DNA from 3 places in the Neobacillus sp. DFD-2R genome. Region 3 is predicted to be linked to each of the others. Evidence: riboswitches for the same ligand, from Rfam matches in the RefSeq annotation. Region 3 holds a riboswitch; each other region holds the start of a gene.
What was found. A riboswitch is a leader RNA that binds a small molecule or an ion and turns the genes downstream of it on or off. The one in region 3 is predicted to bind cyclic di-GMP.
Positions count from the first base shown of each region.

Region 1: linked by a shared signal. The riboswitch ahead of AC3ANV_RS02470 (anti-repressor SinI family protein) and the one ahead of AC3ANV_RS23595 (anti-repressor SinI family protein) in region 3 are both predicted to bind cyclic di-GMP.
Region 2: linked by a shared signal. The riboswitch ahead of AC3ANV_RS17415 (S53 family peptidase) and the one ahead of AC3ANV_RS23595 (anti-repressor SinI family protein) in region 3 are both predicted to bind cyclic di-GMP.

Region 1 covers NZ_CM173228.1:504,481-509,146, forward strand. Annotated here, with positions in the region: gene AC3ANV_RS02445 (Rrf2 family transcriptional regulator) at 1-378, opposite strand, end outside; gene AC3ANV_RS02450 (nuclease-related domain-containing protein) at 617-1,486, opposite strand; gene AC3ANV_RS02455 (YwbE family protein) at 1,792-1,986, opposite strand; gene AC3ANV_RS02460 (hypothetical protein) at 1,986-2,180, opposite strand; gene AC3ANV_RS02465 (spore germination protein) at 2,277-2,396, shown strand; gene AC3ANV_RS02470 (anti-repressor SinI family protein) at 2,403-2,525, opposite strand; cyclic di-GMP riboswitch class I at 2,551-2,634, opposite strand; gene AC3ANV_RS02475 (hypothetical protein) at 2,786-3,181, opposite strand; gene AC3ANV_RS02480 (sigma-70 family RNA polymerase sigma factor) at 3,447-3,938, opposite strand; gene AC3ANV_RS02485 (hypothetical protein) at 4,152-4,307, opposite strand; gene AC3ANV_RS02490 (GntR family transcriptional regulator) at 4,544-4,666, opposite strand, start outside.
Region 2 covers NZ_CM173228.1:3,481,704-3,486,369, forward strand. Annotated here, with positions in the region: gene AC3ANV_RS17410 (gamma-glutamylcyclotransferase family protein) at 75-830, opposite strand; gene AC3ANV_RS17415 (S53 family peptidase) at 1,067-3,256, opposite strand; cyclic di-GMP riboswitch class I at 3,320-3,417, opposite strand; gene AC3ANV_RS17420 (hypothetical protein) at 4,085-4,306, opposite strand; gene AC3ANV_RS17425 (DnaJ domain-containing protein) at 4,587-4,666, shown strand, end outside.
Region 3 covers NZ_CM173228.1:4,716,220-4,720,885, forward strand. Annotated here, with positions in the region: gene AC3ANV_RS23580 (DUF1128 domain-containing protein) at 139-363, shown strand; gene map (type I methionyl aminopeptidase) at 397-1,146, opposite strand; gene AC3ANV_RS23590 (helix-turn-helix domain-containing protein) at 1,462-1,791, shown strand; gene AC3ANV_RS23595 (anti-repressor SinI family protein) at 1,878-2,030, opposite strand; cyclic di-GMP riboswitch class I at 2,061-2,149, opposite strand; gene AC3ANV_RS23600 (LysR family transcriptional regulator) at 2,808-3,692, opposite strand; gene AC3ANV_RS23605 (DnaJ family domain-containing protein) at 3,823-4,197, opposite strand; gene AC3ANV_RS23610 (hypothetical protein) at 4,341-4,496, shown strand; gene hutH (histidine ammonia-lyase) at 4,539-4,666, opposite strand, start outside.

The DNA.
Region 1 (4,666 bases), 1.3 Mb from region 3:
TCCAAGAACCTTCTCTAGGGCTGTCTGAGCTATTGATAAATGTTGGCCAATTGTAGCTTGAATATTTCGCCCAACCGGACAATCCGGGTTTGGATTTTCATGTACGCTAAATAGTTCCTTTTCCTTTACAACATCAACTGCTTTATAAACGTCCAATAATGTTATATCCGATAAAGCTTTAGCAAGTTCCGCCCCTGCAATACCAGGGCGTACTTTTACCAATCCTGCATTTTTTAGCATCCCCATAATTTTCCTGATTACTGCAGGATTTGTGTTTACACTCCCCGCTAAAAATTCAGACGTGCTTACTCCACTTTTATTTATTTCAATAAGAGCAAGAATATGAATACCAACAGCAAACCGGCTGCTTATAGACATTGATTTCACCTTCCATACTAAATATCACCATGTAATTAATTTGATTACAAGTTTATTATACCCTAAAAAAGTGCTTTTTTAAAGGTGTTGCCAAATTGATTACAGGTAAAATTATTAGTTACAAGTAATCGATTTACTTACAAAAAATTTAGGGTTTATTGCCAGTTTTCAATGATCGGGTCTAAAGTAAAAGCGACGAGAATAAAACTCATCGCTTTTGGTTGTTTATCTTATTTTTTCAAATATAATTGGCGCTTTCGATAAGATACTTTATATTTTTAAGCTGAAAAGCTCCGTATATTCTTTCTCGGGATGTAAGCTCATTTATAAAAAACTGTTGTAATTGCTCTTTATTCGTAAACTGTTTTACGATGCTGTTATCAGGCCAATCGTGTACCTCTTTTTCATCGTAATTAAAAAATACCAAGGTGTTTATCCACGTTTCAATATCTTGCCTTTTTAAATAATTTGAGAGGATAACGGCTGTCTTTTGAACCTGGCGAATTGGATTTTCATAAGTCTTTACAGTTAAGACTCCCGACTCAGTTTTATCAAATATAAGTGTGTCCTCTTCCTCGCTGTCCATTAAATCTGCTAAAAAAGAAAATTTGCGGCTGCCCCTTCTTGTCACTCCCATTACTATATGGCCTTTCCAGTGTTTGGTTTCTATTAAGTATATACCGGTTGATAAAAGTACAAGGTGATCAATCTGCCGGGTACTACCATTTTCTTCCGGGATGAAAATGTTCGGCATAATCATCATTTCATCCGGTGAAATACTGCCTTTTCTAATTAACTCAGATTTAAAATTTTCTAGAATCTGATGGGTAATGATTTCCCCTCGGTTTCTATAATTTTTCCGTATATCTTCATTTTCGATCATCAGCTTTTCTATTTCGCGTTTGTATGATTCGGACAAAAGTATAGCCTGCTCATCGAATTTTGCTGCTGCCGTTTCCATAGAAGCTTTTTGTAATTCTTTCATAGCGGCTAACTCTTGATAATGGCTGTTTCTTAATTCTTTTTGTTTAGCCTTTTCCATTTTTACAATATATAGTAACCAAGCGACAGACGCAGCAAGTAACGTGGAAATAATTAACCAGGTCATTTATTTTCTCCTTAATTTACACTATTTTTCTTGTTACCAATGAATCGAGGTCCTGGAAGCGTCGCTTTGCTGCATATCTCTTTATTATCGTGTATCGAACATCTACCTTCTGTGGTCTATTATAACAATATTTTCAACTAACAACTAAGAGATTGGAATTTAATTAAAAAATGGTAAATTAATACTATATTTGTTAAAAGAGCAGTTGAAAAAGCTGTTCTAATAAAGCTGGTTTGAAATTATTTTTGTTAACAACTAAAAAAGCATTCAAGGACTGATCCTTAATGCTTTTTTAGTTCTTTTATTTACGAGTGAATTTTCTGTACTCGTCCAATCTGTCCATCTGTTAGCCTGACTTTGATACCGTGGGGATGGGTGACCGATTTGGTGAGAATATCTTTTACGATACCTCTGGTAAGCTTTCCTGTTCTTTGGTCCGCTTTTAAAACAATATCAACAGCTATGCCCGGTAATATGTCTTTCCGATTTTGCCCGTTCATTAGACACCCATTTTTCTGCGCGTATTGCTTGGTTTTTTCGTTTGCTGGCTTTTCATTTTTTTAGTTGAAAGGTCGGCATTCGCTTTTCCTTTACCGGCGGCGTTCTGGTTCTTTTTGTTTTCAAGCTGCTGCTTCATTGCTTCTTGCAAGCTGATTTTCTTTTTTGGTGCTTCGGATTGATTATTTTCAGTCATAGGAAATTACTCCTTTTCAATTAGGATAGTTAGTCCAGTATAATCTATTTTTGATTATTTGTGAAAGGGCAACGTTTTCCGGTAAAAATTGATACCGTGAGTGGCGGGGGAGTCCAATTTGGCGATTCTCTGTTTGTTTCTCCGAAAAGTGTCTCAAAGGATACACACGGTTCAGGTTCAGTAAATCAAGCATATGAAAATAAGAAAAGACCTTAAGAAAGGTCATGAAAATTGATTGAAGAAATCTTTTATTTCAGCAACAGATATGCCGGAATTTAAAGCTTCCAAAATAAGGTCTATCCATTCTTCGTCTAATTCTTTTTTATCAATGAAAGTAGTTACCATATTTCCTCCTAAAATATTAATTATTTTAGGTAGCTCAGCCATCTTCGTTAAGAACATTAGATCTGTAGCTTTGCGTCCCAATCTTTCAATCGGTTTGCCTTTATCTTTTTAAAGTATTAAAACTTATGAGAAAATTTTACAATAATTGTTCTGTATATAGAATTAAAAAAATTCCAAAAAGTTCGACATTGTTCTGCGTTTTATTAGAATTTTTAAAGTGGTAAATTGATGATATACAGGGGTTTTTTAATCTCATCGATTTAAGTGGTGTAGTCAAATAAGCGAACAAGGCATTGCAATATGCGGCCTGTAAGAATGAAGGCTACTTCATTTTCAGCCTCTTCAAACTGCTCTTGAACTAAGAGTAATCTTGCATGATTTAAATGGGCAAGAGCAAGTTTAATGAGAATAATGCATTGCTGTTTACTAGTATGGTCTCTCGTTTTTTCGGGGAATTCCGGAGGATTTACTCTTGATGCTTCATTATTGAATTGTAATCGATGCATACCATTTAGTGTCCGACCAATATAATATAGTAAATTAGCTTCTTCGGCGATTGCCCGTTTAAATCTATTAACCTTAACCAATCCTTCCATTTTTTCAAGAGATTCAATCGCTGCATCAAGATAATAAATACATTCCTGTTTTAATTCCATCTTAAGAACCTCCTTTCTTTCAAGGGTATATACATTAAGAAATGCTAATTCTTTCAAAATGTAACGGTATTACCCCACGATATGAAAGTTTAGTAGTGAGCTTCACTTTGTTTTCAAGGACAAACCTCATCCTGAATGGACTAATATTGTGGTAAAACACGACAATTCTAAAAAATAATAAATTGGAACGGATAAATACATAAAGTGACAATAAACCAAAAACGCCCAGAGGCATTCTGAGCGTTTTTGGTTTGGATTCCTTCATTTAAAAAGCCCCGCTTTTCACCATTCCCTTCATTTTTTCCCTTGCACCCGCGCGCCAGTTTTTCACTGCGGATACCGAAACCTTTTCCATTTCGGCAATCTCTTTGATAGAGAAATTACACAAGGCTGTATACATGACCCATTTTCTCTGGTTCTCTGTCAAGGTGGGGCAATAGGATAATAGGATTTCTTCTTCCAATGGAATTTCTGAAAACAGATCCTCTATCGTTTCCCAATACTCCTCCTCAGGATAGATATTTCTTTCTTCAGCCTCATTGGCCTTACTTAATTCCTTAAGCAGGATGCCTTTAATATATGTGTAGGCATAGTTGGTAAAATTCCCTTTAGTGGGGTCAAAACGACTGCCGGATTCCCAAAGGGCGATGAGTCCGTGCTGGTAGAATTCTTCTTTATTTTTGTAAATGTGCAGCGAGTTGATGATTTTATGGATCATCGGTTTATATTGTTGAGCTAACTGTTCAAAGCTTTCCAAGGCTGAATCCTTTCAGAAAGCGCGCTTTGCCATGTTTTCCCGGGTACCACTACCATATCGGGAATTGCTCATTCTATCGAATCACATAAAATCCCTTTTCATCAGGATATTCATTTAAAAGCTATCTTATTTGGATTTAAAAGTAATTTAAAGGGGCGTTTTTTCCATTTTAATTTCGTTTTTATAGCAATTTACATAACAAAATGATTATAACTATTTAAACAGATGTTCCTTTTCTTTTCCTTTTTTCCTGTTTTTTAGGGGTAATGTCTCCCGGTTTTTGTGCAAAAGCAAGTAATGAAAAATCAAAAGTAAAGTCATACCTAAAAGCGTTGTTATAGTCCATGTGATAATTTCAATTAAATTCACAACAATCCCCCCTTGAATTTAGTTTTATATTTCTACGCTAAACACGACTGTTTTATGAGTAGGAAATACTTTCTCACTAAAAAGTTAATTTAGTAGAATTTAAAAATGAGGGAGGTTGAATTAGCATATAAAATGGAAAAAAGCTACCTCTTTTATTAAGGAGATAGCTTTCATTCGTTATAATAAATTTTAAGTCATTTAAGAAATCCAAGTGAAAACAGTTTGTCCTTTTCATCCTATATCATATCTATATGAGTTATTTTCCAATGTTCATTCTTAATAAGGTGTTCTAAATTTTCTTTGTCTCTTTTGGTAAAGTATTTGATAATTTGTTTATGATCATTATTCATTTGTTCTAA
Region 2 (4,666 bases), 1.2 Mb from region 3:
TATTAGTATGTATTTTTTCAACCTTTGAATTCTTCTTTCTAGCGTTACTTTGAAAACCGGAGAATTTCTTCAATTTAGTGGTCCGGCGGTGCTGTTTCGGATTCTTTCTTCACAACGGTAATGGTTAAAACATCCTTTATTAATTTTCCATTTAGCGTTACATCGACAAACGTCGGCCGATACCAGCCCTCCTGGACTCCTTCCCGTTTAAACAAATATGAAAGACATTTCCGGTTTATTTCATACAACTTACCTTCGACCATTCCGCCATCTTCCACAATATCCGCCCGGCCGCCATCATGAAACCTTATGGAATATCTTAGTGTATAGCCATTTAGAATGCCACGGCCTGCTATTTTTTGAAAAAGCTGATTCACATTCGCTAGTCTAAACCCGGCATCATCCAAACAGCTGCCATAGGCAAAATAAAGAATGGTTTCTTGCTCTAAGAGCCGATGTAGCTTCCAATCACACGATTGGATTGGTGTCTCTAGTAAATTTTCATTATGTTCCGTTATAGTATAAAGATAAGCATCTTTTTTTCCTGTATCATAAAAAATGATTTGTTTCTTCCGATCATAAAGGTTGTTTTTACCATGTTCCTCATATTCTTCTAACTCGTCAAGTTTTTGAAGCTGCTCATCCGTTACAAGGTACAATTCACCGTAAACCATGTTTGTTGTTGATCCCTTCATAGCCGGATAGCCGAGTCCCGTATCAAAAAGGCTTCCGTTTGTCCAGGCTTGCTCAGCCACCCGTGTTGCATCCTGTAACAGCCCATGATATTTTTCATGTTTTCTTAAGGTTCCGTAAACAAACACGTAATGCATTTTGTGCATCCTGATCACTCCATTCAGAAATTGAAATTCTTCCTATTTAAGATTACTGCGGAGTCCGAAATAATCCCGCCTGATATAAAAGCTAGTGAATAAGAACCTGTTTTTTCAACAATCATGCCTGTTATCACCCGCAAGAGATCTCCGCCATGAGCGTTCCCAAAGCCAAAAATAAAAAGTGAGCAACTCCTAAATGGAGACTGCTCAACAACATAACCGTCGGATGGCAATTATTGAATCTGTAAGCTTACATCATCGACAAAAAAATCAGTTGGATTACTGGAATCGTTCGTGCCTTTAAAAGCAATTTGGATGGTTTGGCCCTTGTAATTCAGCAAATTGAAGCTGCGCTGCACCCAACCGGTTGCCGTACCGTCGTTTAGAGTTAACAAGGTTGCCAATACTGAACCACTCGTGTTACGAATTTGCGAATATAAGTAATCGTAAGGATGACTCGTTTCTGTGGTGGATACATAGGTCCAGAATGTAAGTGTCGCATTGGTTGCAGTTGAGGGAATCGTCACAGTCTGATAGATTAGATCGACGGCATTGTTGTAACCGCCCAGATACGCTGAGGAGCTCCCTGTATGCGGTCTGGTCGTATCAATCAGCTGGTACCCTCCTGAGCTCGATTCGGTCCATGGCGATTGACCGTTTTCAAAACCACCGTTTTGAATCAGCTGGATAATGTTGCCCCCACCCCCTGTTCCGCCGGAAGAACCGTTAATATCACGAATTAAGTTATACGCATCCGGTGTACCGATACCGGATGCCATATCATAACCGGACGTCGCAGGATAGTAAAGATTGCTTCCACTTGTAATATCGTGGTACGCCGGATAGACCTGCGTAGTGTTAAATGCTTTATACAATGTTAGGTTAGCCTGTCCGAGAACCCCTTTACCAAACGCTTGTGCATATTGATTATTTAAAGCGGTCAGGGCAGCCCACAAGGGAGCGGCAGCTGATGTTCCGCCGACTGTTGTCCAGGATCCTGAGCTGTAGATTGAGTATCCTGTGTTTGGATCTGCATCTGCCGAAACATCCGGGACTTGGCGCTTCCCGTTTGAATAGCTATTTTGTACACCCGGACCTGCTTGGAATGAAGGCATGGTGTAGACTGTAGAGATACCACCGCCACCGCCTGTTCGGTTAGTGCTGTTGCTCCAAACCGATTCGGAGCTGTAGGAGGAGCCGCTAAGGTTAAGGTGAGTACCGCCCACACCTGTAACATACGGATCGTTCGCAGGGCTATCGACAGACAAGGTAGAATTACCCGAGTCGTAAGCACCGTTATCACCGGAAGCAGCAAATATACTTTGCCCCTGTGCTGCGTTTTGCTGGAAAATGGTGTGTAAGCTATTCATCGTGGTACTCGAAGCTTGCTGCTCGCTGATCCCCCAGCTGACTGAGATCGATTTCGCTATGTTATCAGAAGCAATTTTTTGATACGTATCAATTAAGCCTCGATCCGTATTTGGCCCTTCATATACCTTAACTTGCGCTTTCGGAGCAACGGCATGAATAACTTCAATATCCAGTTCAACCTCGATCTCACCTTGCCCGGCAGCTCCATTATAACCGTCTACATACACGGTTGTTGGTGTCGGACTTCCGAGTCCGTAGTAATTGTCGTAGGTGCTGATATTTGAAGCCTTGTAACCGTCAAGTTCCATCAACGCTACGGTTTGCCCTGATCCTGTGTATCCGGCGCTTGCCAAAGGGCTGGCATCATATGCACCTTTTAATTCATTAGGTGTATACCCACCGGCCGGGCCGCTGCCGACTTTAGGTGTAACACTCGAATGCTTTTGTTTGTCGATGGCCGAAATTTGTCTGACTTTTGGATGTGTGTAGTGTGCTTCATTATTCAAACCTGCAATATCCGTAATAATACCTGATAATTCGGTCGGGATTGTAGGAGTCTGTTCATTTGAAAAATAGATTTGGCCTTGTGGGTTTTGGTAGTCATTAATCGTTACCGCAAACGCATCTTCCAATTGTCCCGTTGTACCGCTTGCTGTAACAAACGCATTATTGGCTGCTACACTTTCAACTTTTAACCCTTTACTTGTTAGAAAACTTTTTACATTGTTAACCGTGGTGTCTGTCGGTCCATATTGCGTTTTGAATTCCTCGGTTGAAAGAAAATGTTTGTAGTTGGGGGAAGATGGGTCATTCAGACTAGAGATAAAGGCATCTAATTTATCATTATCTCTTAATTGCAGGCCGACCGTTACTGTTACACCGGTATTGCGTTTGGTATGACCAATCTTTTTTCCGTGTTTCGCAGCCATTGGAGCGGCCCCTGATAATTTAACGGTTTTGGGCGTATCAGCATAGCTTGTACTTCCCGATATGTACAGCATTAAACTCATCATGGATACCACAGTAGTAATGAATAATTTTCTCCTCTTCATCCCTTCACCCCTCTATTATTCCAAACAAAAAATCTGCCACAGCGGCAGACTTAGGCAACCTAAAGTGGCGGCTCGACTGCCATGAAATTGACTGTTTTCAGTCATTCGTTAGGCTCGTAGCTTTGCGTCACCATTTTTCAATGGCTTTGCCTTTTCTATTTGGAATCTTGTATATGTTACTATATTTAATATATTAATCGAGAATGGCGAAAACTGTAAACAGCATTATTGTATGAAATATGAAAATTTCATTCGACAGTAGCTCCCGAAAAATCTTTAACTTTTCAATCATGTAACAAGAAAAACACCTTCTTTGATTCATCCTTATTAAAAGAATCAAGTGAAGGTGTTTTTCTTTGATTTTTGCAATTATTTTATTGTAAATGCAGGAATAAAAATTATTAAATAAATCGGAAGTTATGAAGCACCAGTCTAATCCTAAGCCTTCTCTAGCCTTTCTCTTTTTTTAAGCAAAAGTGAAAGCATCAGGAGCGTTAAGATAATCGCTGACACTAAATAAAGTGTTAATGCCACCATATCTGTTCTTAGTAAATGGTAGTCTCCGGTCGAGATAATGGCGCGAAAGCTATGTATCAGCTATTAAACATTTACAATAAATTTACAATTACCTTATACAGACTAAATACTAAACTTATATTATAATGTTATTAAATCAATTCCAGAAGGAGTTGTATTCATGCTAGAGTGGTTAACTCGTTTAGTTATTATGACAACCCTGTGCACTCTACTATGTCCTTAAACATTTAAAAGAATCTTTTTTGTCCTTTCAGCGTCCATTGGATGCTTTTTTTATTGTTTTTATCCAACCTAAATGGCCTCACCCGTTAACTGACCAACTGCATAAGCCAGGTTAGTTAGAAATTGTATTCGTATTTTTTCGTCATACAGAAAATGATCATAAAAAATTTCATTCTCGAGAATGGAGTATATGTTCGAAATATCTTCCTCTAATTTTTTCTTTTGATTCTTCGCTAGATAGTCTGATATTTGTCTTTCATAGTATTCGACAGTTCCATACAAAAAAGTCACTAATCCTCGTCCCTTCGATCAACCTAACGTAGTATTTTCCCAGAACTTCTTTATTAACAAAGATGCTTTTTACACGTAGTCAAGATGATAATAAAATGCTGAAGGACAAATCTCAACATATTCCAACAATTTTAATCAAAACGTTAAATTCGTTATGTTTGAAAATAATTTTTAATAAAAATTAAATAATCTAGTAAAACTGTAAAGTTTTATCTATGATACATTGAATTTAGTATTGTTTAAAATTAGGAAACCACGAAATACAGAGTGAGTTGAGCATATGTTAAATGTTAAAGAAGTCACGGAACAACTTCGAATAGAGGGTATAACAGATAGCGAAAATACAGTCATACGTTGGAT
Region 3 (4,666 bases):
TCATTTTGCTTTAAGTGGAAACCCTATGCAAGTCCAACTGAAAAATTTTATTCTCTATTTTTATCAGACCAAGTTTGTATTGACATATACTTTTTAACATGAAAAGATTGGTTTAATAATTCGGAAAGGGTGACCGGAGTGAATTTATCACAAAAATCCGTTGAAAATGTCGAATATATGATTGAACAAATAAAAGAAAAATTAAAGGTTTTAAATTTTGGTGCTATTAAACCTTCCCACTTTGATGAGGAAATGTATGAAGAATTAAAAGAAATCTATGAAATGGTAGTAAGAAAAAATTCTTTTAGTCCAAGTGAAATGCAAGCCCTGGCTGAAGAGCTAGGAAATCTGCGCAAAAAATAAAGAGGATGACTCATATGGGTCATCCTCCTTTTCTTATCTTTGTTCTGTTAAAATGATCGGGCCATCTTTTGTGATGGCAATCGTGTGCTCATATTGCGCTGAATATTTACCGTCAATGGTTCTGGCTGTCCAACCGTTGTCATCCATTTTTGTTTGGTACCTTCCGATGTTGACCATCGGTTCAATAGTAAAAACCATTCCTTCCTTGATCCTTGGCCCTTTCCCAGGCAGACCGTAATGGGGAACATCAGGCTTCTCATGAATCACAGCCCCAATTCCGTGGCCTATAAAATCACGAACGACTGATAGTCCTTCGCTTTCAACGTAAACTTGAATGGCATGACCGATATCTCCAATTCGGTTTCCTACTACTGATTGTTCTATTCCCTTATACAATGCCTCTTTTGTCACCTTTAATAAATGGTCCGTTTGTTCAGTAACATTTCCAACTGCATAAGACCAAGCAGAATCAGCCAATGCACCATTGTAATTTACAACCATATCAATCGTAACAATATCGCCCTCTTTTAACGGTTCCTTTCGTGGGAATCCGTGGCATATTTCATCATTTATACTTGCACAGGTTGCAAATTCATAGCCTTTATAGCCTTTTTGTTGCGGGGTAGCCTGATTTTCTCTCAAAAACTTTTCAACAAATTCTTCAATTTCCCAGGTTGTAATGCCGGGTTTAATTAATTTGGCTATTTCTTTATGGCAAGCAGCAAGGATTTCTCCTGCTTTTTTCATGGCTTCAATTTCTCGTTGTGATTTAAGTACTATCATTTTCTTCCCAGCCTTTTTTAATTATTTTTATGTATTATAAGCGTTTTAGTTCGTGGAAGATCATCTTTAGCTTACGAACTTTAATACTATATTAGAGTATTGGAAACACTCTCTTTATATTATCGCTATCTAATAATTTTTCCAAGCAACTGTATCTAATTGCAGCTTTTTCATGTGATTTATAACATCTTATTGATTTATCGATACTTAATTTCGTTTTTTTGTCAAAATACTCCGTTCGTAATATGGAACTTCTTCATTCTTTTTGTTAAAATTATCGTATATATATTAATAAAAATGGGTGTGTGAAACTCAATGATCGGTGAACGTATAAAAAAATTACGATTAGAAAAAAAAATGTCACTTTCTGAGCTTGCTGATCAAGCAGGGGTCGCTAAATCTTATTTAAGTGCAATGGAAAGAAACCTGCAAAGTAATCCTTCTATTCAAGTTCTTGAAAAGATTTCCTCGGTTTTAAGCGTCCCTGTAGAGAATTTAATACTTGAACAAATCAATAAAGAGGATTTGGACAGCGATTGGATGAATCTTGTCAAAGAAGCAATGAATTCCGGAGTATCCAAGGAACAATTTCGTGATTTCCTTGAATTTAATAAGTGGCGTATTAACCAGAATAACAACCAATAAGTCATGATTATGCTTACAAAAGAAGAAAGCATTCTACAAATATTTACATTATTTGTAGAATGCTTTTTTGTTTAACGTATGTAAATTTATCGGTTTTCAATTAACCGTTCTTTTACATCCTGCTGCATAAGAAAATCACGAACTGATTCTTTCGTAATTCCTAGTTCTTTAGCCTCTAAAATTAATGCGACCCAATCCTCATCCATTCTTTCTACTTTTCTTTCAGTTTCTACCACCACAATTTTTCCCCCTAAAATACAATTCGTATCCCAGGCAGCCCGGCCATCATAGCAATCTACATTACCTTAGATCCTCGGCTTTGCGTCCCTCTTTTTCAATAGGTTTGCCTTTTTCTGTTTCCATTAATGCTACGTTCAGCTTTATACCTTATTATTTCTCTATACCAATAGGGCTAAATACTTAATCCTGAATTATATTTACATTATATATAGTCCTTTTTTAGTAGGGTGTTAGATTTTGTCAATTTTTCAAAAAATTCTAATCATTTTTTCTCACAAATTTTTCTATATTTCTACAAAATACTTGGTTAAATTATCCAAAATCATGGTTTTTAACACAAATTCTAGGAAGTATAATAGGAAAAAGAGGAAATCCGAGTCGAATTCCCTCCTTTTGTGTAATTATTGGAAATTTTTATAAGCCTTTGCAATGAGTGAGAACCAACAACCTGTACTCCATGGGTTTCTAAATATAACAAATAAATATAATAATTTTTTCATCAAGTATGACGATTAAATTTGTCTATTTTGTGACATTTAACATATAATGTAAACAACATAAAAATCATAATATTATTAATATTCAAACAATAAGGAGTGGACGATGTAATGACTCTTTTACATGTGTTAAACTACTCTATACCTATCGGCTTTATGATATTTTTCGGGTACTTACTTGATCGCATGTGTAAACCGGAAAAATCCGAACAAAAAGCTGGAGAAGATTGACGCTAGTTTATAGGTCACCACTTCCCCGGCTTTTTTTAAATTAATTAGTTAACTCAATTTAGTTTTCAGTAAACCAATAAACTCTTCAAGTTCTTTTTGTTTACTTACAAATCGTGAGGTAGCATAGGAGAACCTACGTAAAAAAGAGTCATCCGTTAGAGGAATTATCGAGAGATATTGACTTTCGACCTCTCTAGCAATTGCAAATTTCGAAATTAATGAAAAACCCAAACCACGAATCACTGCTTCTTTTACTCCCTGTGTGCTGCTGATTGATATTACATTTTTCGTTTTTAATCCGTGGGACCTTAATACATGTTCTAAATAGGCGCGGGTTCCGGAACCTTTTTCCCTTGTAATCCAAGTCTGGTTTTGCAGTTCTTCTATAGTAACCCCTTTTTGTGAAGAAAGTGGATGGTTGGGCGAGGCAACGATTTTTAGTTCATCTATCATAAACGGAAATACTTCGAGACTTTTATCATTGCTTTGGCCTTCAATTAAACCAATATCAACATGAAAAAGCTTTACATGCTCAATTATTTCCTCCGTATTTCCGATGATAACCTCCAGCTTAATTTCAGGATAGATATTTCCAAGTTCCTCTAATAATGAGGGCAGGACGTATTCCCCAATTGTAAAACTTGCCCCAATCTTAAGCCCTAATGTTAATGATTGATGATGTTCGAAAATTTCTTCCTTAGTCATTTCATATATTTGTATGATTTGTTTGGCCCTTTCATATAAAAGTTCTCCCGTTGAGGTTAATTGCAGCTGCTTTGGAGAACGGACAAACAGTGAGGTATGAAATTCCTTCTCAAGGTTTTGTATATGAACACTAACACTAGGCTGAGAAATTAATCTTTTTTCGGCAGCCTTTGTAAAATTCCCTTCTTCTACTACAGTGATAAATGTCCTAAGTGCATCATAATACATAGTATTGCTCCTGCTATTATTAATATTTTTAATATAATCAATTATTTATCTATACTTTACTAATAATATTAAAAAGAGTAAAGTCGCCTTTCATTAAAAAACACCCTAAATAGGTGTTTTTAGGCTATTTTTATTTCAATTTGTTGTAAACCTTTTGCTCATAATTTTTAAAAAAAGAGGAATTAGTCTTCATACCTCTCTTTGACATCATTCGATTAAAGTGAAGAAGCTTCTCATTTAATTTCTTTTGGAGATTCTCTTTTTCATTGGTATCATCGCATTTTCTAATTAAATCCTCGATCGTCATCATTTCTTGCCTTAACCGGCTTTCTTCTTGAGTATATCCTGCATTTTTTAACAATTTATACGCCATCCGCAATTCTTCCGGAATACCTGATAGATCCTCTAACTGAAGGGGCTTACCTAAACCGGGCAGATTATCAAATTCCCCATCTTTGTATGCTGTTTTTATCCGATCTTCCGAGATGATGTGAAACATATCCATTTTTTTGTACCTCCTTTTTCACGTTACTCACTTTGTTAATTATATCAAGGTCTATTTTTTTATAAAATGGAATACTTTGGATTAGTAATATTATAAGAGTGGATTGGGAACTCTACATTTGATGACTGAAAGGAGTGTTGAGTTTGGCACGCGGAGAACATTTTAATCATAAAAACAAGAACCACCCGGGTGAATTTCCTAAAAACAGTATGGCAGAGAAAAAAACACATGAACGGATTGAAGATGAGGAACTAATCGTTACTCAAGAGGCTTTTAAGAATCGAGTGGAAGAAGAGTAAAGGCGTGAATATTCACGCCTTTTTTCAATAATGCCCCTGTAATTAATAAGGTCCATTTTCCATCGTTAATTTTTTGGTATATTGATTCAAATCAATTGTTTGCAGCCACGCAGCAGCTTTTTCAATATCTTTTGAGAAAACACGATCTTGATTAATAGAAGGAACTTGTT